Regions from separate parts of the Moorella sp. E306M genome, predicted to be linked through region 2. Evidence: riboswitches for the same ligand, from Rfam matches in the RefSeq annotation. Region 2 holds a riboswitch; each other region holds the start of a gene.
What was found. A riboswitch is a leader RNA that binds a small molecule or an ion and turns the genes downstream of it on or off. The one in region 2 is predicted to bind cyclic di-GMP.
Positions count from the first base shown of each region.

Region 1: linked by a shared signal. The riboswitch ahead of FLZ89_RS00885 (hypothetical protein) and the one ahead of flgB (flagellar basal body rod protein FlgB) in region 2 are both predicted to bind cyclic di-GMP.
Region 3: linked by a shared signal. The riboswitch ahead of FLZ89_RS06160 (ATP-binding protein) and the one ahead of flgB (flagellar basal body rod protein FlgB) in region 2 are both predicted to bind cyclic di-GMP.

Region 1 covers NZ_BJKO01000001.1:176,533-184,325, forward strand. The annotation lists gene FLZ89_RS15490 (hypothetical protein) at 102-257, opposite strand; gene FLZ89_RS00870 (methyl-accepting chemotaxis protein) at 417-2,198, opposite strand; gene FLZ89_RS00875 (chemotaxis protein CheW) at 2,334-2,780, opposite strand; gene FLZ89_RS00885 (hypothetical protein) at 3,218-3,583, opposite strand; cyclic di-GMP riboswitch class I at 3,599-3,685, opposite strand; gene FLZ89_RS00890 (DUF1786 domain-containing protein) at 4,115-5,167, opposite strand; gene tatA (twin-arginine translocase TatA/TatE family subunit) at 5,199-5,375, opposite strand; gene FLZ89_RS00900 (ABC transporter permease) at 5,435-6,196, opposite strand; gene FLZ89_RS00905 (ABC transporter ATP-binding protein) at 6,201-7,121, opposite strand; gene FLZ89_RS00910 (hypothetical protein) at 7,217-7,793, opposite strand, start outside.
Region 2 covers NZ_BJKO01000001.1:288,047-295,839, reverse strand. The annotation lists gene fliD (flagellar filament capping protein FliD) at 1-141, shown strand, start outside; gene fliS (flagellar export chaperone FliS) at 232-675, shown strand; gene flgN (flagellar export chaperone FlgN) at 678-1,166, shown strand; gene FLZ89_RS01510 (AbrB/MazE/SpoVT family DNA-binding domain-containing protein) at 1,208-1,411, shown strand; gene FLZ89_RS01505 (Uma2 family endonuclease) at 1,452-2,021, opposite strand; cyclic di-GMP riboswitch class I at 2,305-2,440, shown strand; gene flgB (flagellar basal body rod protein FlgB) at 2,602-3,000, shown strand; gene flgC (flagellar basal body rod protein FlgC) at 3,003-3,428, shown strand; gene fliE (flagellar hook-basal body complex protein FliE) at 3,767-4,078, shown strand; gene fliF (flagellar basal-body MS-ring/collar protein FliF) at 4,257-5,834, shown strand; gene fliG (flagellar motor switch protein FliG) at 5,846-6,856, shown strand; gene FLZ89_RS01475 (FliH/SctL family protein) at 6,846-7,670, shown strand; gene fliI (flagellar protein export ATPase FliI) at 7,667-7,793, shown strand, end outside.
Region 3 covers NZ_BJKO01000001.1:1,168,989-1,176,781, reverse strand. The annotation lists gene FLZ89_RS06180 (FAD-dependent oxidoreductase) at 1-1,057, shown strand, start outside; gene FLZ89_RS06175 (ferredoxin family protein) at 1,057-1,335, shown strand; gene FLZ89_RS06170 (ferritin-like domain-containing protein) at 1,426-1,854, shown strand; cyclic di-GMP riboswitch class I at 2,339-2,425, shown strand; gene FLZ89_RS06160 (ATP-binding protein) at 2,623-3,882, shown strand; gene FLZ89_RS06155 (STAS domain-containing protein) at 3,908-4,237, shown strand; gene FLZ89_RS06150 (PP2C family protein-serine/threonine phosphatase) at 4,238-4,975, shown strand; gene FLZ89_RS06145 (STAS domain-containing protein) at 4,956-5,276, shown strand; gene FLZ89_RS06140 (DUF342 domain-containing protein) at 5,283-7,091, shown strand; gene FLZ89_RS06135 (3-hydroxyacyl-CoA dehydrogenase family protein) at 7,218-7,793, shown strand, end outside.

The DNA of each region.
Region 1 (7,793 bases), 110 kb from region 2:
TGTTGCGGGACGTCTAAAATCATGGCGGTTATCCTAGAGGTTAACGCCAATAGAGGGGGTCAGGCATCAATGGCGCATTTTCATTGATGCTTGACACTAGTTTATTTCTTGACTTTCTTAATTTCCACTTTGTCCTGTCCTATAACCTCTATCTTAAAGGAGTCTGCTTCTTTCCATTTAAGCTCATCCAAAACTTTTCGTGGCAGTTGAATCCTTCCGTTGTGCCCTATGTTGGTCAAATATACTATTCTCCCCACGGAAAAAGCCTCCTCAAGCCACTTGCTTCGTCGTTATCGGCGTTTCCCCGGTTGTACATACAACCCGGTGAGCTTATCCTTATTACCAAAAGGGGGGAGCTGGAAAACTCCCCCGTATTGAGAATCAAGTTAAAAGGGTGTCCCGGTAAGCACGACCATTTACACCTTGAAGCGCGCTACCTGTTCCTCCAGCCGTTTGGCCACCTCCAGGACCTGCTGGGCGCTGGCGGCTATCTCCTGGGTGGAGGCCGACAGTTCCTCGGCTGACGCGGAGATCTCCTCGGCCGAAGCTGAAGCCTCCTCCGACACCGCGCTGACGCTCTGGACCCGGTCCAGCAATACGTCCTTGGCTTTAACCGTGCTATCCACCTCGCGGTAAGTCGCCTCGATCATGGGCGCGATGGCTGCCACCGCTTCAAGTATGTCGTCAAAGGCCTTGACCGTATTTTCTACATTCTCCAGCTGCGTGACTACCTGCTTGCTGACTTCCTCTGAAGTATGCACTACTTCATTGGTCTCCGAACCGATAGTGTTCAACAGCACCCTGATCTTATCCGACGAAGCGCTGGACTGCTCGGCCAGCTTGCGGACCTCCTCCGCCACCACCGCGAAGCCGCGGCCAGCTTCCCCGGCCCGTGCCGCCTCAATGGCCGCGTTCAGGGCAAGGAGATTCGTCTGTTCCGCGATCCCGTTGATCACTTCCAGGATCTCGCCTATCTGGTTTACGGAACCGCTCAAGCTCGTCAGCTTCTCAGCAACCACCTTGAAGGCCTCGTGAACACCCTTGATGGAGGCAATGAGGACGTCCAGCTCTTTCTTGCCTACACCCGCCAGCCTGGAGGTCTCTTCGCTGTTGGTCTTAACGTGACTAAGTTCGGTATATACTTTCTCCAGATTTGCAGTTATGTTTTCTACAAGACCCAGTATTTCCTGCAGATGGCTCGATTGGTCCGAAGCCCCCGCGGCCACCTGCTGGATGGCCTTGGCCACTTCGCCGGAAGATGAGGCGATCTCTTCTGAAGACGCGCTTAGGTTCTCCGAGTTGCCGGCCAGGGTTTTAGCGTCGTCTCTAAGGCCCGAAAGCAGCGGTCTGAGGTTGGCCTGCAGACGGTCGACGGCCCGGGCGAGCTTTCCTATCTCATCCTTCATGCGTAGGTATTTTTCAGGCACCGGCCGGGTGAAGTCGCCGTTGGCTATAAGCCCCAGGTCGTCGACCGCCAGGATTAGTGGTGTAGTGATGGTTCGAGTAAAGAAATAAGTAATTACGGCCAAAATCAATAAAACAATAATACTGATAATAACCAAAGAACCGGAAAGGGCCTTTCTGGACTGGGCAATCTCCCGGGCCACATCATTTTGGGCAACCTCTACCATGGATAAATAAGTGCCCGTCCCGACCGCTAACTCGAAGTTGCCAAGTTTAAGAGGGGCTATATAAGAAATTTTTTCCTCTTCCTTGTTAGTCTTAGGGTTGAGCCAAATGTAAGACACAAATCCCCCGCCGTTCTGGGCCACTCTGATGAATTCCTGAACCACTTTCTTGCCGGATTTATCCGTTAGGTCCCAAAGGTTCTGGCCTTCCTGTGACTTGTTTTCCGGCGCCACTACCCTTATACCATCATATCGGTAAGCAAAAAAGTATCCAGCTTCGCCATACCTGCTGGCATCCAGCGTTTTTCTTATAAGCTCAATAAGCTGAGCTTCCGGTATAGTGCCGGCATTACTTTTATACATATCGGTTAAGGAGGATACCATGGAATCGACTGTGTTTTTGAGGCCACTCTTTATTTCATTTAATACGTGTTGTTGTACTATTGATCGAGACTTAAAGGTAAGATTTGCCAGCGAAACGTTGGCAATAATCAATTGAACTAGTACTGTTGCTAGTATAGCTATCAGTGTCAGTGCCATAATCTTGCTTCTTATGCTTTTCAGAGACATTCTCTATCTCCTCCCAATATACATTAAGTAATAGAATACGCGTCATTTTCATGGCTTCTTCGATAGCGGCGCTGGCCTGAACGCGCGGCGCCACGGATCATCCTAAAGCCGACATAATCTTCGGTTATCATCTCCCTATTGCATACGCTCCAGCATTTCTTTCTCGTCGACTTCAAGGAGCAGTTCCAGTTTAATTATGATGATAATCTTATCGTCCTTCTTGGCCAGACCCTCCACAAAGGCGGCGTTTACCGTCGTGACATCGGGCGTAGTCTCAATAGTGGTTTCATCAACTGCCGCCACTTCTTTGACGGAATCAACAACCAACCCCGCTTCCTGCCCCGCTATGTCTACAATGATTATCCTGGCATCTTTCGTCTTTTCCCCCTTTGCAAAACCGAAGCGTTTCCTCAGATCGATTACCGGTATTATCTTTCCTCTCAGGTTGACGACGCCTTCTACAAATTCAGGCGTTTGCGGTATTCGAGTGACGAGCGTATCCTTGACTATCTCCCGGACATCGAATATGTCCAGGCCGTAAAGCTCACCCGCCAGGTCGAAGACTACCAGCTTCCTGGCCATGCACCCTTTCTCCTTTCTTTAGAGGCTAAGCGTCGCGCTTTGCTTTCTCCAGACCTGCTGCGCACCTCCCCGTCCCCTCCAATTGGCTACTCAAGTAACTCGACTTCCTCCTTTCTCTGCTTTTTAGTTTACATAAAACAAGGCTCGGGCAAGAAACAGTTGTTTTCTCGTCTGAGCCTGTATCAGCAATGCAGACTGTTAAGCAGATTATAAAGTTGATAAGCTTATTAATGCTATTAGCAACTAATATTGGTTGGTTGGTTGGTTGGTTGGTTGGTTGGTTGGTTGGTTGGTTGGTTGGTTGGTTGGTTGGTTGGTTGGTTGGTTGGTTGGTTGCAAGAATCATGCCAGCGTGCATTACATTGATCTTCCTTTGAAGTTTTTAAGTTCTAGCTTATGTTTAGATTTCGCTAGTTCTTAACTCGCTGTTTGAACAATCATGGCTTAACGTCTGTAGACCCAACAGCTTTGCGCCCCCGCCGCTTATTGGGATAACAATCAATCTCTTTTTCCTCCATTGAACCGTTATTACCGACTTCTTCCGATAGAGGTAGCTCAGTGAGCGCTAGAACTTTGCCCTCCTTAATTTTGGCCATTAGTTCTTCGGCCGCGACTAACAGCTCGTTAATTTCTTCCTCGGTTAATGGGCCATCAACCATACTTTGCTCCCCCTTTAACAAGTCCAAATTCTGGTGGAAGGGTTTGCCTGGATTGCCACCATACTTATGTATTTCGCCTTCACAGCAGTAATTGGCCTTCAGGATTTTTTCCTTACTACTACCGGAAAAGGAATATATTGCCAATAAAAGATAAAGGCATACTGTAGCCTGGCTAGCATACTCATTAAAGAGGCTAGACCCATGGCTTTGCGTTCCTGCCTTTCGGTATGTTTGCCTTGAACTAGGATACTAAGGGATAGTAAGTTCGCTGTTTGGAGAAATTTGGAAAAGAAGAATAATTTTACCTCGGGCGAGGCAGTATAAAAGAAGGCGAGATAGATAGAGGAGATAGAGAAAGTCTATTTCCAATAATAGGCGGTTATGGTAATTGTACCCCCCCCCCCCCCCCATATTGGAATTATTTTACTTTTGACGTTGGTAAACCCTCTCATTTGGACAACCCTTCTCCAAAAAATTGGTACTAGAGATATTTTATTCGACATGTTACTCTATTTTCCTGCAGGTTTCCTTAAAAAACCTCTTAAAAGCTTACCGCCCCTGCCTGTCAGTGAATTTTCTTAACTGGAATCCCGGCCTAATTGAAATTATGGTGAACACCTTGTTTGCGCAGAGTGGCTGCTTGATACGGTCCGGTAAGGGCTCTTTGTTACCTACTTAAAATTTTACACGACCTTGGGTGTCACCGGCCACCGCGGCCACTAGGCCGAAGCAACCGCTGAGCATCATGTCACCATAAGGAGCGGCCCAATAATAATCCTGGTGTATGGTCAGCCGGCGCTGCGGACCCGTTACGGCAACGAAACGGAAGCCCCCACCCGGCCGGTAACCGGGATCAATATAACATCCGTGGCCGCCGTCATTAAAGATTTCCTCATTGGTAAGCTCCCCGGCCCTCAACTTTTCAACAAAACTAGCCAGCTTGTGGCCGCTTAAACAGCTGGTATGATGCTCAAACAGGCCCCATACCCGCTGCTCCTGGAGGAGAACCCCAATGGTGTGCTGGTTGCCGCAATTGACAACGATCAACCCTTCCTTGCTATGGGCCGCTACCCTGGCATCGCACAGGGCACCCCACAGGGCGGCCGCGCCGGTGTCCATGAGCCAGGCCCCCGGTACCTGCTCCTGTACGGCCTGCATCCGGGTTAGATAACGCGGCGGCTCCCGATAAAGAAGGTCTGCCAGTCTACCACCGCTGGCAACAAAGCGCTGCCAGTGCTGGAAACGAAAGAGGCGGTCGCTCGTGCCTTTCGGCGCCTCGCCGTGATCCAGGACGGCTATGGCCACTTCCGCTGGAAGGCTGACGCCATAGGGAGCCAGGCTACCGGCCAGGGTATCAAGATCAACATCGCCCGTCTTAATGGTTACTGCATCCCCGGGCGGTCCCTCAGTTATTTCAATGCCCAGTTGCCGCACCCTATCCAGGTCGTCATAAACCGTCCGCGCTGCCGCGGCCGTAGCATAGACTTTTAAACCGGCAGCCAGGTGGCGGCGCAAAGCTCCTACCAGGGCTCCACCACCCATAAGGTAACCGGTAAGGAAGACGTCCCGGCGGGCGGCTGTGGCTGCCTCCACCTGCCGGCCGCAGATTACTGTTGGCGAGGGTAAAATGAGCTGGACGCAGTTTTCCAGGGGCTGGTCCGGACGGTAGAGCAGGATATCCTGGGTGCCGCCGCCGATGTCTATGGCCAGTAAAGGCCGGCTTAGCATTTTGCCACCTCCGTACAGGGGATGGGATGCCCTATTTCTTCTCCGGATTGTCGTCAGCCTTGAGGCCTTTTTTAAATTCGTTGATGGTTCGGCCCAGGCCGCGACCGAGTTCCGGCAACCTTTTGGGACCAAAGATGATTATCGCCGCCAGGATAATGAGTATCCATGCGTAAGGGCTAAATAAAGTGCCGAGGGTTACGATGGTTATTGCCCCCCTTTTTTAACCTTATACCCAGGATAACATATTCTCCCTTCCGGGACAACCTGCTAGCCCGTTAAACGCCGACGCAAGAGGTAAAGGGGCGGGTAGAAAAAGATGGCAATAAAAACTACCAGCCAGGCTACATGGACCAGGAGTTCCGGACTTAACTGCCCCAGGACCAGGGGCCGTACCAGCTCCACCACATGGTAAAGGGGGATCAGCCAGGCCAGACGCTGGACGATTAACGGCAGGGCATCCAGGGGAAAGAAAACCCCGGCAAAAAGAAACATAGGGGTAATAATCAGGGTAAAAAAGTAGCTGAAGGTATCAATCTTGGGTACCAGGCCCGTCCAGATCATCCCCAGTTCGGCAAAGACAAAGCCGCATAACACCAGGACCGGGGGCACCAGCAAGGCCGCTGGCGACTGCACCAGGCCAAGAAGGGAAATCACCAGTAAAATTACCGTACCATAGAGGACACTCTTAAAGGTCCCAAAAAGCATTTCCCCCACCACTACCTCATCCAAGCTCACCGGGGTCGCCACAATGGCATGGTAGGTCTTTTGAAACTTCATGCGGACAAAGCTGTCATAGGTACACTCGGAGGCCGTAGCCCACATGGCCGAAGAGGCAATCAGCCCCGGGGCTAGAAACTGGAGGTAGCTCATACCATTGATAGCCGGAATGTAATAGCCCATACCGTAACCCATGGCTGCAAGATAAAGGAGTGGTTCCAGGAAATTGAACATAATATTGGTCAGCCATGTTTTGCGAAAGACGACAAAATTACGCCAGAAAACTTTCCAGGCACGGTAAGAGATATCCATCTTATTAATCCAGGCCCCTCCCGGTTAGCTTAAGGAAAACGTCCTCCAGGGTAGCCGGCCGTAACCTCATGTGACTGAAGTGACCGTTTAAGCCCTGTACCTGCCGCCAGACTTCGCGGCCGTCGCTGGTATATAAATACAGGGTCCGGCCTATGGTCTGGTGGGCCAGGATGCTGCCACCCACCAGGGTTAAAATGGACCCGGCTTCGCCGTCTACCGGTGCCAGTTCCAGGACTTCCCGGCCGACATGGCGCTCGACCAGCTCTCCGGGCGACCCCTCTTCCAGGATTATCCCCCGGTCCATAATGACCAGCCGGTCGCACAGCTGGGCCGCCTCCTCCAGGTAGTGGGTAGTGAGAATTAGGGTTACACCGGCCGCTTTTAGCTGGCGCAATTTCTCCCAGATCATGTGGCGGGCTTCCGGGTCCAGGCCGGTGGTGGGTTCATCTAAAATTAAAAGCTGCGGTTTATTTACCAGGGCCCGGGCAATGGCCAGGCGCCGCTTCATACCCCCGGAAAGGTGCTCGACCTCAATATGGGCCTTTTCCTCCAGGCCGGCAAAGGCCAGGAGTTCCTGGACGCGTTTGTGGGCCTCCCCCCGGGGGATATCGAAATAGCCGGCATAGAGAAGCAGGTTTTCCTTTACTGTTAACTCCGGGTCCAGATTATCCTCCTGGGATACTACCCCCAGCCGGGCCTTAATTTCCCGCGGCCGGCGGCGCACGTCATAGCCCAGCACTTCCAAACTACCCGCAGTCACAGGGGTAAAACAATGGATCATTTTGATGGTGGTGGTTTTTCCAGCGCCGTTGGGTCCCAAAAAGCCGAAGCACTCCCGGGGACTGACCGTAAAATCTATCCCCTTGACAGCCGTAAAACCGTTATATTTCTTTACCAGGCCCCGCGCCCGGACAACATCCGTCAAAGCCAATCCACCCTGCCTCAATAAAAATACCCCGCTTTCGCCGGGGTGAAGGTTTAATAATATTATAAGCCATGATTGCCATTTTTAGCAAGGGCCTAGCGGCTGTAGGCCCTGGCCCGCGTCCTCTCCCGGGGCAGGCTAAAACCGAAGAGAGCCGCCAGGCGTAAGGCCAGGCGCACCGGCCAGAAGGCGAGCTGGCGTTTTAACTCTTGCCGTTCCTTCTGCAGGTCGGCCACCGTCCGTTCCAGGTCTTCATTGGCGATGAGAGTCGTCTGGAGGCGGTATTCCTGCTCCCGCAGCTGTTGCTTCAGGCGCGCCTGTTCGGCCTGGGCATCGCTGACGGTTTTATTGAGGGTTCCCTGGAGCTGCATGAGGCGGGTCTCCAGGTGGCTGACCCTTTTCTTCAAGGTATCCCGCTCAACCCTTAAGTTTACCAGCTGTTCTTCTATCTGGGTGAGCTCCTGGCGCAATTCTTCCTTACGCCGGTGGAGTTTTTCCAGATCGCTTAACAGGTTTTTATTCTCCTGGCGCAGGTCTTCTATTTCCTGGCGCAGCTTTTCTTTTTCTTCATCCTTTTGCTCCACCTGGCGGCCGGCGGCAGCCTTACCGCCGTTAATGAGGCTAAATTCCTTGGGGGCCGGGGTTAACTTTTCTGTTTCCAGAGTGAGGGCG
Region 2 (7,793 bases):
ATGGAAGACCGGCTTGCTATAAAGGAAGAGCAGCTCCGGCGGCAGTTTACGGCTATGGAGCAGGCCCTGGCGGCTTTGCAGAGCCAGGGGAACTGGCTGGCCGGGCAGATTGCGTCCCTGAGCGCTTACCAGGTAAGGTAGTGTTTTTATTGAAGTAAAAGATACGGATAAGAGAAGGCTCTGCAACCCTGCCCGCAGAGATGACAGGCTTGAACAGCAGTATACGCCGAAATGCGGATAGAGAACGAGGTGCAACTTATGGCTGTAAATAATCCGTACCAGACTTATCAACAAAACCTTGTCCAAACCTTGTCCCAGGAAAAGCTGGTGCTGATGCTTTATGATGGAGCCTTGCGCTTTTGCCGCCAGGGGCTGGTTGCTATGGAAAAAAAGGATTATGCCGGAGTAAGCAATAGCCTGGGCCGGGCCCAGGATATCCTGAGCGAACTGATGGCGACCTTAAACAGGGATGTAGGAGAAATTGCAGAGAACCTCTATAAGCTTTACGACTTCATGTATCGTCACCTGGTCCAGGCTAACGTAAAAAAGAGCGCAACTATGATTAATGAAGTAATCGACCTGTTACAGCAGCTGCGCGACACCTGGGAAGAAGCGACAAAAAAATACCAGTCCCACGATTATCGCACCAGAGTTGGGATGAACTGGCAGGGCTGATAATGAGCGAGATAGAAATAGTGGCCAGGCGGCTTTTGCAGGCGTATTATCAGGAAATAGAACTGATGCAGGTATGGCAGCAAAACTTAGAGCAACAACAGCAAGCCATTCAAGCCGGCGTCTGGGATGAATTAAATAATCTCATAGCAGAAGCCGCTTCCTGGAGGGAAAGGCTGACCCGGGCGCGGCAGGCTACCCGGCAGCTTGAAGAATTCCTGGTATTAGTTTCAGGGTGTGAAGCTCTGGAGTGGGAAAAGATTGAGTTCCTGCCAGAGGCAACCCGCCAGGAGCTGGCCGGGGCTACCCGGCAGGTGCGATCCCTTTGGGAGGAATGCCGGCATTTGCAGGAAGCTAATCTAAAAAATATACAAAAAGCTATGGCAGCGATTAAGTTGGAATTGGAGCAGGTACAAACAGCCCGGCAAATGGCCCGGGCCTACAGACGGGAAAATAAAACCGCTGTACCCCGGTGTCTGGACCGGCGGCTATGAGTTAAGAAGGGGCAGCGAGCGGGGGCAGGAGAAGGAAGACCATGAGCAAGCAGATTGAAATAACAAAACTATCAAGCCGGGGGCAGGTAGTTATCCCGAAAGAGATCCGGCAGCAGCTGGGATGGGAAACGGGCGATCACGTGGCTGTGGAAGTGCAGGGGGATATGGTAATCCTGCGGCGCCTGCAGCTGGAAAGCTGCCGGCAAGAAAGGCACCAGCAGGTGAGGATGAGTTTAATCAAGTAGATGAAGAAACGGGTGCGGGGAAAGCGGTAAAAGCCCGGGGCTAATCTCCCGGTAAAATATCCTGGACGGGAATGTTTAGCCCCGGGAAAGCCAGCGGTGAAATATGGTCGCCGCGCCCGTATTCTTTAACCTCTCTATACCCGGAGGGCGAAGGCAGGCGATAGGCAGTCACCTGCTGCGCCTGCAGGTTAACCAGCCATACTTCCTTAACCCCACCCTTTGCATAGAGGTTTGCCTTTACTTCGCGGTCATAAGCCATCGAAGTGTCGGACACCTCGACTAACAACAATACGTCCTCCGGCCGGGGGTGGAAAGAAGCATAATAATCATCACGGGCCTTAAGCAACATCAAGTCAGGCTGGGGTTCCGAGTGTTGGTCCAGGCGTAAAGGGTTGTTGGTGTCTACCAGGGCATTATCGCCTATTTTGGTGCTAAAGATATGAAGCAGCCGTCTGACACACGCGGCGTGCCTGGTCCCTATCGGCACCATCTCTATAATCTCCCCCTCGATCAGCTCTACCCGGTCGTCTTCTCCCAGGATGCCTGCCCGGGCCATCTGGTAAAACTCCTCAACAGTAAAACGTCGGCGAGGAACCTCGACTGCCGCCATTCTTTAGACCCCCCTTTCTTCTGTCCTTCCCTTAATGTTATATATTATAGCCCTATATCCTTTCCAGGATGATTGTCGTATCTATACCGAATCCCAGGCCGGTTGGGATGGCTATATTATACCACAGTTGGAAGCGAAATCTTTAGAGGAAAGAAAAATAGGAAGCTGTTCCCGGAGGGGTGGAACGGCTCATTTTTTTGGTTGATTTTCTCCCGACATGCAGGAATTTGGCAAATCGTGTTGAATAAATATCGAAAATACAACGGTAAAATTTTCTTACTCCGGGCGTCAAGGGCAAGCTCTCCGAAAGGGGATGCGCGCAAAGCCATGGGTCTAAGGTCCGTGTCTTCCGGGGCAGGGCTTGTACGCTTCTTGTTTCTAGCCCCGGGGTGAAGGACTATGACTGCCAGGCCGCCGTTCCCGGTTCCTTTGAGACGCCCGGTAAACGGGCTTTTCTTTTAGGACTAAAGTCCCAGACTAATTTGGGCCTTAAGCCCGATACCCAAATTCCCATAGAAATGCTAAAGTGGTAACCGCTGGAGAAAAATATCGTTTTTCCGGGAAAGAGGGGGAAACCTGGATGTTTATGACGCCGGCTTTATATGTCCTGGAAAAGGCCCTGGACACGGCGGCTTTACGCCAGCGGGTCATCGCCCACAACATCGCCAACGTCAATACCCCGGGCTTCAAGCGCTATGATGTCTCCTTTGAAGAGAAACTCGGCCAGGCCCTGGGACTGGAGCCGGGTCTAACCCTGTACCGTACGAACCCCTATCATCTGCCGTCAGCCAGTCTGGATCTTACCCCGGAGGTTAATCAGGATAACAGCACCACGATGCGTCAGGACGGCAATAACGTAGATATCGACCGGGAGATGGTCGACCTGGCCCAGAACAGCTTGAACTTTAACTTTGCCGTCCAGCAGCTAAACGGCCGGCTGGCCATGCTGCGCTATGTGATTAACGAAGGGAGGCGGTAGGGGTGGAATTATTGCCGGCCCTGGCTATCAGCGCTTCCGGCCTTACGGCCGAGCGCCTGCGCCTGGATCTCATTGCCAACAATCTAGCCAATATCAATACCACCAGGACACCCCGGGGCGGCCCCTACCGGCGGCAGGTGCCGGTTTTTGCGGAGAAACTGCGGGAAGCGCTGGGACAGTCGCCGGACCAGGCTCCGGGCAGGGGAGTGGAGGTCGCGGCTATTGTTGAGGATAACACGCCGCCCCGCCTGGTATACGACCCGTCGCACCCGGATGCCGACCCTGACGGTTATGTGGCATTGCCCAATATCAATATCGTTAACGAAATGGTGGACATGATCACCGCCACCAGGGCCTATGAGGCCAACGTCACCGTCCTTAATGCGGCCAAGGCCATGACCATGAAGGCCCTGGAGATCGGGCGTTAGAGGTATGGTATGGCTGCCGCCCCAGCCATGAAGTATGAAAATATATGGCTGGGAAAAGGGGCTGGAGGGTACAGGCGGAGGGCGACTTGGTTCGAGGCGTCAGCAAACTCAGCGAAGCCGTAGCGAGGCGGCGGTGAACGGGATGGGGATCGTAACGTGGCTTAGGAATAAGAAGTAGCACACCCCGTGATGCATGATTGAAACGCCAAAAGTTTAGCCACCCCCGCCGCCGAGCAAGGCTGAGCGCTAAGTTTGCTAGCTGAGAACCACCGGAGCCCGGAGGCTGTACCCTCCAGCCTGAAGGAAGCTGGGTTATAACTTTCAGGAGGAAAATGCACATGCTCTATTCACCTGTATCCCTTTTAATGCCGGCTCCCCTTCAGGAGAGCCAGCAGTCCCGGCCCGTTCCCCAGGGTACAGGAGCCGTAGCCGGGTCTTTTGCAGAAATCCTGATGGAAAAACTGGGGGAAATCAATACCCTGCAGCAGCAGGCCGATGCCCTCACCCAGGAGTACCTGGCCGGTAAAATCGAGGACGTTCACCAGGTCATGCTGGCCCTGGAACAGGCCAACCTTTCCCTCCAGCTGGCCGTGCAGGTGCGCAATAAGGTCGTGGAGGCTTACCAGGAAATCTCCCGCATGCAGTTCTAGTGCCGTCCTTGAGCCGGGTCGGTAGCAGCGCGGCACTTGAGGGGAGAGCAGTTGCTTGCCCTGGACCGGCAGGGGGCGGTGCGGCAGGCGGTGAAAGTTAGGTGCAGGGGAGGCATTTTTTCCTGGTAGTGATATTAATTATGGTTAGCAAAGCAATATTGCCTTCCGGGAGCTCAAAATGAAGCTTAAACAAATTCTGGACAGGATAAAAAATTTCTGGCAGGGTTTAACTCCCGGGCGGCGTTCGGCCCTCCTGGCCATCAGTATAGCCGCTCTGCTGGGTGGCGCCTTTTTGCTGCAGTGGCTGCTGAAGCCCCAGTACGCACCACTGTTTACCAATTTGCAGCAGCGTGATGCGGCGGCGGTAGTGGAAAAGTTGAAAGAAATGAAGGTGCCCTACCGGCTGGCCGGCGAGGGGACGACCATCCTGGTGCCCAAGGACCAGCTCTACCAGCTGCGCCTGGACCTGGCCAGTGCCGGGGTTTTAAACAGCGGCCAGGGGTTTGAACTCTTTGACCAGAACAAGCTGGGGATGACCGATTTTGAGCGCAATCTAGATTACCAGCGCGCCCTCCAGGAAGAGCTGCGGCGGACCATCGTTGCCCTGGACGAAGTGGAAGACGCCAGGGTGCACCTGGTCATTCCCCAGCCCAGCGTCTTTCTACAGGAACAGCAGCCGCCTTCGGCGGCGGTAATGCTAAAACTTAAACCCCTGGCCCGTTTAAAACCGGAACAGGTCAAGGGCATCATGGAGCTGGTGGCGGCCAGCGTAGCGGGCCTCAAGCTCGAGAATATCCGCGTTATTGATATGTACGGCAACGTCTTGAGTGACGGCCTGGCCGGCAGCGACGCGGCGCCCTTAAGCCAGAAGCAACAAATCCAGATGGAACTGAAGAGACAGTATGAAAGGGACCTGGAACAGCGATTGCAAGCCATGCTGACCCAGATCCTGGGTCCAGGTAAAGCTGTGGCCATGGTCACCGCCGACCTGAACTTCGACCAGCAGGAAATTAAGCAGACGGTGTGGGGCAAGGAAGGCGCTTTGAGGAGCGAGCAAGTTAAAACGGAGCAGGGCAGTACCGGCGGCACCGGTGGGCCGGCGGGGACGCCGGCCAACACCCAGCCTCCGGTATACCAGGCCCTTAACCCGGCAACGGGGAATTATAATAAATCCGATACTGTTCATAACTATGAGCTTGACCAGACCCAGACCCATACCATCGTGGCTCCCGGCCAGGTAAGGCGGCTTTCTACGGCGGTGGCTGTCAACGGCCCGGTGACCCCGGCCCTGAGAACCCAAATACAAAATATCGTCGCCGCTGCTATAGGCTTCGACCAGGCCCGGGGCGATCAGATTAACGTTGAACCAATACCCTTTGACAACTCCCTGCAGCAGCAGATGGCGGCGGAGATGGAGGCCCGGCAGCAGCGCCAGCAACTGCTCCAGCAGTACCTTCTCTGGGGAGCGGCAGGGCTGGGGGGCTTGCTCTTACTGGTGGTGCTGGTCATGCTTCTGTTACGCCGCCGGCGACAGAAGACTTTACAAGCGGGGCTCCCCGGCGCGGCATTAACAGCTGGCATGCAGGCTGGTGTACCGGTAGAACCCCTGGTAGTTGAGCCGGTAGAACCGGTGGATGTGGAAAAAGAACGCCAGGAAGCCGAACGCAAGGCCAAACTGGAGCGCTTACGGGAAATCATCCGCCAGCGGCCGGAGGATGCAGCCTTACTTATCAGGGCCTGGCTGGCGGAGGACTAGGGGTGGCTTGATTGGCGAAGCAGAAAGCTCTTTCCGGCCTGGAAAAGGCAGCGATTTTTTTGATTACCATCGGGCCGGAGTTATCATCTTTAATTTTAAAACAAATGGCCCAGGAAGATATTGAGCGCATTACTTACCAGATTGCCAACACTACCTCTATCGACCCGGCAACCATGCAGCAGATTGTCGATGAGTTCCTGCAGCTAAGCGATGCCCATACGTTCATCCTCCAGGGAGGGATGAAATATGCCCGCGAGGTGCTGGAAAAAACCCTGGGGCCGGCGCGGGCTTCGGAAATTATAAAAAAACTTATGGCCACTTCCAAAATCCGGCCTTTCAATATGATCCGCAAGGCCGACCCCAAGCAGCTGGTAAACTTTATTTACAACGAGCATCCCCAGACTATAGCCCTGATCCTGGCCTACCTGGAACCCGAGCAGGCAGCGATAGTGTTGGGTGCCCTGCCGGACCAGGTACAGGCCGACGTGGCCAAAAGGATTGCCCTCATGGAGCGGGCTTCCCCGGAAACGCTGCGGGAGCTGGAGAGCATCATGGAACAGCGTTTGTCCTCCCTGGTGGAGCAGGACTTTGCCGTGGCCGGCGGTTTAAAAAGCCTGGTGGACATCTTGAACCGGGCCGACCGCAGCACTGAGCGGACCATCCTGGAAGCTCTGGAACAGGATGACCCTGAACTGGCCGACGAGATCCGCAAGCGCATGTTTGTCTTTGAAGACATCCTGACCCTGGATGATACCTCAATCCGCAGGGTTCTCAGGGAAGTCGATCTCAAAGACCTGGCCCTGGCCCTCAAGGCGGCCAGCGAAGAAGTGGCCAACCGCATTTACCGCAACCTCTCCAAGCGGGCCGGCGAGATGCTCAGAGAGGATATCGAGTACATGGGGCCGGCGCGCCTGCGGGATGTGGAAGAAGCCCAGCAGCGTATTGTCCAGATTATCCGGCGTCTAGACGAAGCCGGCGAGATTATCATCGCCCGGGGAGGCGAAGACGCCATTGTTGTCTAGGATACTCAAAAAAGCTGGAACTGATGGGGGTGAAAGAGAGATCCCCCTGCGCACCCTGCAGGTGGATTCAGCTACAGATTTAACCGGAGAGCAAGAGACAGGTAGCCCCGAAGACCGGACCGTAGTGGAAGCTGCCGCCCGGGAAGTGACTGCTGCCCGGGAAAAGGCGGCCGCCATCCTGGAGCAGGCCCGCCGGGAGGCGGCGGCCATTAGGGAGGCAGCCTTGGAGGAGAGGCAGAAAGCCCTGGAAGAGGGGCGTGCTGCCGGGGAGGCCAAGGGCTATCAGGAGGGTCTGTCCCGGGCGGAGGAGGAAGCTCTTAGTATCCGCCGGGAGGCCGAAGCCGCCCGGGAAGAAGCCCGGCAGGTTCTGGCAGAAGCGCAGAGGGCTTATCAGGAAACAATCAGCGCCGCTGAGGGTGACATTATCGAACTGGCCCTGGCCATTGCCAGTAAAATAATAGGCCAGGAAATAGAACTGCGGCCGGACCTGGTGGTAGAAATGGCCCGCCAGGCAATCCGCCAGGTGGCCGAGGGGCAGAATTACATAATTTACGCCTCCCCGGAGGCAGCCGGGACTATCCGGCAGCGCCGGGCCGAACTCCTGGCGGAAGCAGCGCCGGGGGCGCGGCTCCAGGTAATTGCCGACCCGAGCTTTAAGGCTGGGGGATGCCGGGTAGAGACGGAAAACGGCTTTATCGACGCCGGCGTCGACAGCCAGCTGGAAGAACTGAAAAAGATCTTCCGGTTGGACGCCCGTGCTGCTCATGCAGCACCTGCAGGAGAGGCCTTTTTCCGGGCGGGTGGTCGGCCGTGAGCCTGGCCATCGACCTCACTACCTACCGGCAGCGCCTGGCATCAGCCAGCCTCTGGCGCCGGGGAGGCAAAGTTACCCGGGTGACGGGCCTCACCATCGAAGCCCGGGGCCTCAAGGCTGCCG
Region 3 (7,793 bases), 880 kb from region 2:
TGAAGCGGCCCTTACTTTGGGTTACAAAAGCATGGCCTTTGCCGTCGAGCCTTACAACGCCTTTACCGTGCTGAGGGCCCGCTTTGACCGCTGGCTGGCGGAACAGGCCGTGGCAGCCGGGGCCTTGCTGATTAATGAAACCGTCGTCGAGGACCTTCTCTGGGAGAAGGATCGCGTCGTTGGGGTAAGGGCGGGCCGGGCTGAGGGCGATGTCCGGGCGGAGGTAGTCATCCTGGCCGAGGGCGCCAATTCCCTTTTAACCCAGAAGGCCGGCCTGAAAAAGGACGGCATCAATACCAACCAGCTGGCCGTAGCCGTCAAAGAGATCATTGCCCTGCCCCGGGAAAAGATTGAGGACCGCTTTAACCTGGAAGAAGGCCAGGGCTGCACCATTGAACTCCTCGGTGAAGCCACTAAAGGTATGATGGGTACGGCCTTTATCTATACCAACAAGGATTCCCTATCCGTTGGTGTAGGCGTCCTTCTGTCGAGCCTGATCCGCCGCCGTTTGAACCCCAACGATCTCCTGGAACACCTGAAAAGTCATCCCATGGTGCGGCGGCTCCTGGCCGGGGGGGAGAGCAAGGAATACCAGGGCCACCTGATTCCCGAAGGCGGCTACCGGGCCATTCCTAAACTCTATGGCAACGGCGTCCTGGTAGCCGGTGACGCCGCCATGCTGGTCAACGGGATTCACCGGGAAGGCTCGAATCTCGCCATGACCTCCGGCCTGCTGGCAGCGAAAACCATCCTGGCCGCCCGGGAAAAGGGCGACTACAGCGCGGCCAACCTGGCGCCCTACCGGGAGATGCTGGCGGAGAGCTTTGTCTTGCAAGACTTGCAGAAATACCAACGGGCCCCCTTTTTCTTTGACCAAAATCCCCACTTCTTTACCCTGTATCCGCAGCTCCTTTCCCGGGCCGCCAGGGAGTTTTTAACTGTCGATAATGTACCCAAGGGGGAAAAGCAGAAGCGCATTTGGAGAGAAATTACGGCCCAACGCAGCCGTATACAACTGGCCGGGGACCTTTACCACCTCTGGAGGGTGATGGGATGATGCGCCTGGAAGATAAACTCTTCCTCAACCGTTACCAAACGGATAAGCACCCTCACTTAAGGATCAAGGACCGGGAGGTCTGCCGCCACTGTGACGGCAGGCCCTGCACCTTTATTTGCCCGGCCCGGGTATATGTCTGGAATGAAGGGGAGAAACGGATCGAGACGGCCTACGAGGGTTGCGTGGAGTGTGGCACCTGTCGCTACGGCTGCGCCCACGATAACATTGACTGGCGTTATCCCCGCGGCGGCTTCGGCATCCTGTATAAATATGGTTAAACCAATACCTGGACTTGATTTTTTTGTATGGGCACACTTACCAGGAAAACTAATATTATGTAGTATAAGTATACTCCTGGAGGTGGCCCTATGACCATCGAGCAAATAATCAAGCTTCTCAACCTGGACCTGTCCTGGGAATACGCCGCCATGATCCAGTATATCCAGCATGCCAGCATGCTTACCGGTCCCCAGTATGTTGCTATTATCGATGAAGAGCTCCAGCATGCCCAGGAAGAACACGAGCATGCCGTAAAGTTAAGCGACAAGATCCAGTACCTGGGCGGCATTCCTACCGTCCAGGTGCAGGAAATCAAGACCTCCCTCAATAACGTAGAAATGCTGCGCCAGGACCTGGAAGCCGAGTATGACGCCCTGAATCGTTACCTGCAGCGCATTGAACAACTGGAAGCCTTGAAATTGTACGATGTCGCCCAGGTCATCAGGGAGATTGCCGTAGTTGAGCAGGAACATATTATTGACCTGGAGAAGGCCCTGGGTATCCAGAAGGTAAGATAACACCGTTTTGCCCCCTAAGCCATGGATGAAGCAACCAGTGCCATGGCAATTTTTTTGTTACGGCTCTGGCAACCATGGGCGGGGTAAATTAACGATTGCTTTTTTCCGAGAGAAGGAATTTGTTGAGCGGGGTCGAATATAAAAATATTAAAGCAAATTATTGGAGGATAATTCCAGCGATGGCAAAGAGCATAACAGAAATTAACATAAAAAATAAAAATAACCAATGGGGGGGGGGGGGGATTATATGCCTTGTATGTAAAATATTGGAAAAAAGTTTCCCCTCTATTAGCCCCCTTAAAATTACTGCAAATAACATTCCTCCCAACCCATCCAGTGTTACCTTCCATAACACCTCCAGGAACCAGAATTTCCTTGTGATTTTTCGGAAAAATGTCCAGGGGTCACTGGACAGCCGTCACCATACCTTCTCCTCTGCTCCCAGGGTTTCCTAAGAGATATCTTTCTTATGTAAATAGCTTAAAGTGTTCAAGGGCAAACCACTCGAAAGGGTGGGACGCAAAGCCATGGGTCTGTAGCCACTTGTTGGTATGACTGCCAGGCTGCCACTTTAAAGTAAAGGGCAGCCATGCGAATTACTCGTGGCTGCCTTGCTATTTCTAGATGGAACGAAGGCGGGGGCGGGTTCAGTGCAAAGGGATACAGTTACCCAAATTTTACTTGAGATAAGGAAAAAACTTCTCTTTATGGGAGAAAGAGAATCTTTAAACCTGGTTTAAAGCCAGAGCAGTAGAGGGGGGGTCAGCTATGCAAGAGTGTAGCCAGTGTGCCCGCAAGACCCCAGATCGTTCTTGTGTCGATTGCGATTATTTCATGAGTCCCGGCCCTTTGCGCCGCAAGCCGCCGATGCCCATAGGCATTAGCCTGGTTGCCGCCGATGGGAAACGTTATGCCGGCCGTATTCTCGTATTGAATACCATGGAACTGGGCCTGGAAACACGAGCTCCCGTTCCCGGTCAATACCGGATTTATTTAAAGCAGCATCTTAGCCTGGATGTAGCAGGGGTACCGACCAAGGGCAAGGGTAACATCCACCTTTTTGATATCATAGCCGTTTACCGGGGCGAGGAAACAGCCAGCCGCCTGGGTAATGAAGAATACCGTTTACTGACGGGTAGTACCGAGGACTTCATTGAGCAAGTATCCAAATTAGTTCCCGCCCATTTACAGGACCTGGTTAAAGAACGACTACTGGCCGAATTAGAAAGCTCCGAGATTTTTAATGCCATGCGGTTGGGCAAGGTAATGCGTTACGAAAAGGGGCGTTTTCGCCATCTGACAGGACAGGCTGACCTGGAACTGCCCCTGCCGGCAATAGAAAATTTAATGCGCCAGGCAATACACCGGGGAACCCACTGCCGGGAAGTGATAGTAAGTGATGACGGTAAAAGGATTTTTGACCTGCACGGTATACCCCTTGACTCCCGGTCAGGGGGCCTGCTGGCCTTTGATCTAACCGAAATTATTGAAAAGGAAAGGCAGATGCGCCGCCAGGAGATGCAGGCCTACCGGGAAGCCATGGCTGCCGTCACCAATGGGCGCCTGCAGCTTTTGACTTCAGAAGAAATGGTAGCTGTATTATCCCAGGGGAATGAACTGGCAAGGGGAGTAGTTAACAAGGCTGCTGACATAGCTTTAGCTCGCAGCAAGTTATGCAGTCTGATACCTGCGGCTTTTAGCGCCCGCGCGTACGGCATGGCCTTATCTTTAACGGAGGCTTTGACCAATACATTAAAACATGCTACGGGTGGTGAATGGGTGGTACGGCAGACGGATGAGGCCATCCGGGTAATTATTCAAGACCAGGGCCAGGGAATTAAGATAAAAGATTTACCCAAAGCGGCTTTAATGCGACATTACTCCACAAAAAATTCTCTTGGTTGTGGGTTTACTTTAATGCTTTATTATGCTGATAAAGTTTATCTAACTACCGGTTCCAGGGGAACCACCCTGGTCCTGGATTTCCATCAATCAGCAGGTGAAGAAATCTGTTCTCCAGCTTCTTAAGTAAAGAAAGAGGAGGAGCGATATTATGCTGGCAATCTCTGTAACCAAGGGCGATTATGGGCGCTGTTTAAACCTTAAAGGGGAGTTAGACATGGAAACCCTGGCCACGCTGGAGCGAGCAGCAGAAGTACAGGAAGGAGAGGGGCAATTGGAAATAAACCTGGCAGGAGTATCCTTTATAGATTCTACAGGTCTCAGGGGTTTATTAGAAATACAGCGTCGGTGGTCAATGAAGGGAGGTAAGGTACGGGTTATTAACCCCTGTCCAGAGATTGCCGAAGTTTTCCGGCTGGTAGGTATGGAAGAACTTTTAGATTGTAGTGACCAGAGCAAGGCAACCGGGGGTGAATATTAAATGTCCCTGGATACCGGTGGAAATGGGAAACAAATAATACATGCCGGTATACAGGGTGCGGGGTGTAGTATTCCAGCAGACCTGGAAGGCGGCGACTTTTTTGATTTTATTCCCCTGGGGGAAGATCAACTTATTGTTGCTATCGGAGATGTAATGGGTAAAGGTATGCGTGCCGCCGGGCAAATGAAGGAGCTTTGTACAATCTTACATGCCTGTACCAGGAAAGATCTGTCCCTATTAGAAATCATAAATCAGCTGGCTGCAATCGGAGGAAAGCAGCTGCATCGCGCCGGTTCCTTTGCCACCCTGTGCCTTATTTCTTATGAACGGCAGCATAATTGTTTAACCTGCCTCAGCGCCGGACACCCGTCTCCGGTAATATTTTCAGGCCGTAATATCCACGTACCCCGGGTAAGGGGGGTGGCCCTGGGCTTCCTGGAAGAATACCAGGGTACTCGACCGGAACAGGTTGTCCTGTCTCGCGGCGATGTAGTTATCCTGTATACCGATGGCCTGGTAGAAGCCCGCGATGCCAACGGTCAAAATTATGGTTTAAATCGCCTCAAAGAGATAGTTGCCGCCAATACCTGCCTGGATGCAGTTGAACTCCAGGAGGTTATCTTAAATGACTTATTTACCTTTACCGGCTGCAGGCAGCAAAGGGATGATGTAACCCTGGTAATACTTAAGAAAGAGCTGGAAAAGGGGGGTGAGTGTCATGGAGATCAGGGTAAATAAAGAAAAGGAAAAGGCCACCCTGCTGGTAGCGGGGGAATTGGACTACAGCAATGTTGCTCAGCTGCAGCAAGAGATTGAAAGGCAGGAGGCTCCCGTGGTGGAGGTAGTTCTTAAGGACCTGCAGTTCATGGATTCCTCCGGTGCCGGGATGCTTCTCAGCCAGGCCAGGTTGTTGAGCCAGCAGAACCGCGTTTTGAAAATTACCCATATACCCGCAAATATTCGCCATGACCTGGAAATAATCGGCTTTTTCCGCGTCTTAGAAACCCTTAAAGGCGCCCCTCAAAGTGGAGGGGAGTGATTGCATGTGGAATCTTTAAAGACTGGAGCCCTTGAACAGCCCGGGGAAAAGGGCGTGGCGCCTCGGGCGGCCGTAATAAACGGACAGCTGGTAATAGAACACCCGCCTGGAGGCCCTTATCCGGTGATCGTGCCCTGCCCGGGGTTGCGCCTGGTAGTAAATGGGGAAGAACGAAGCGAACCGACGCCTGTAAATGAGAAGGACAGGGTGGAAATAATCGTCCTGGATGAAAGGCGGGAAGGATACTGGCAGGTAAAGGTTAGTGCGGATAAACAGGAGGCATTTTTACAGGTAAAACCCTGGGTATTAGTCCGGCGGCAAGTGCGGGACCTGCCACCAGCGCGGGTTTTATACCTGGAGGTCCTGGAGCACGAAGATTTCTATAAACCCTTTACCCTGGAAGATTTAACCAGGGAAATGGGGCGCCAGGGTATCAAGTATGGTATCGACTGGCAGGCCTGTGCCCGGGGACTTGAAGCCTCAACCGAGGGTACTTTAATTATTGCCCGGGGGCAACCACCAGTACCAGGTAAAGACGCCACGGTAGAATTATTCTTTACTACCCAGCAAAAGGTTCCAGTAGCAGTCGGAGAAGAGGAGACAGTGAACTTCCGGGAAAGGTTTCGTTTTACCGCGGTTGAAGCCGGAATGGTCCTGGCCAGGAAACACCCGGCCGAAGTTGGGCGGCCGGGGAAGGCGGTAACGGGGGAAATAATCGTGCCCCCCGAGCCCAGGGATATTCAAATGACAGCCGGTTCCGGCGCTGTTTTAAGCAAAGATGGTTTGGAGATCATTGCTACCATAGCCGGCCGCCCCGTGGCAAGGGGGGTTAAAGGGCGGGTTGTTATCAGTGTGCTCCCCGCCCTCATGCACCCTGGTAATGTTGATATTACCTCGGGAAACATTTCTTTCACCGGCGATGTAATGATTGCCGGCCAGGTTGAAGAAGGGATGAGTGTTGAGGCTGGCGGTAATATTTATATAGAGGGCGCTGTATCCAGGGCCATGGTCCGGGCCGGGGGCTTAATTGAGGTAGGCGGCAACGTTTTTTCTTCCCTGCTGGCCGCCGGGAGTACGGTGGCTTTGCAGCAGAAATTCGGCTCAATACTTGCCAGGGTTGCTGCCATCCTGGAGCAATTTGTAGCCGCTGCTACCCAGCTTTTCCATCATCCTTCCTTCAAAAAGGATGACCTTAAAGGTGGTATTGGTCCCCTGGTATTACTGCTTTTAGAGAAGAAATTTCGCGAGCTTCCTGCGGCGGTAGAATTACTAAAAAAGGAAGCCCACAGCCTTCCTGCTATATCAATGAATAGTTCGACGGCATTGATAAATGAACTGGAACGCCTGGTAAGGACACCATTGGCCATCAACAGTTTAGAACAACTGGAATCAATGTTGAAAGAAATTATAACCTGGCGGGATGAGATTAATATACCGCCTCAAGGTGCGGCCGACATTATAATTCACTACGCCATTAACTCAACCGTTATAGCCACCGGTAACATTAAAGTAATAGGTGATGGCTGTTATCATACCAGGTTGCAGGCCGGGAAAGCGGTAGCTGTGCATGGTGTGTTCCGCGGTGGGGAGATCCAGGCCCAGGGTGACGTTTATATTAAAGAACTGGGCTCCCGTACCGGTACGAGTACCAGGGTCGAAACCCAGGCCGGGGCTACTGTGACCATAGCTCATGCTTTTGAGAATACTTCCATCCGGATAGGTTCCCGCCAGTATTCTTTTGTTCAGGAAGAATGGGGAGTGCGGCTATGGCTTGACCGGGAAGGAAACCTGGCCAGGCGTACTATTCCAGCCTGATAGAAGCTAGCCGGATACAACCCCCCCCTGAAGGGGGGCTTTTTACTTCCAGGAGGAAATCAAGGGTGGAGGAAGAATTATTAAGGGGTTTTCGCAATAACTAGACTGTGGTAAAGAAGGGATATCATGCAACTTGAAGACATCAAGGAAATAGCCGTTTTAGGTACCGGCACCATGGGCCATGGTATTGCTTTATTATGCGCCCTGGCAGGCTATCAAGTGCGGCTTTTTGGCCGTAGTGAGGATAGCCTTAACCGCGGCTTCCGGAACATTCGCTCCGGCCTGGAGTTGCTGGCAAAGGGTGGCCTCGTGGAGGCTTCCCGGACTGAAGGAGTTATGACGAACATTAAAGGGTTCACAACCCTTGCTGAGGCCGTTACAGGGGTTGATTTTGTCATTGAAGCCATTGTTGAGGACCTGGCTGTTAAGCAAGGGGTATTTCGCGAAGTCGAGGCCCTGGTTCCACCCCACACCATCCTGGCTTCAACCACATCCGGCCTGGACCCCACAAAGCTGGCGGCATTAACCAGGCGGCCGGAAAGGGTTATTGTTACCCACTTCTGGAATCCACCCCATTTACTCCCCCTGGTAGAGATAGTGCGGGGAGAAAAAACGACTGACGCTACCGTGGGAGTTGCCATGGCTCTGGTTGCCAGATTGGGTAAGAAACCCATTGAAGTCAAAAAGGCTATTCCCGGCTTT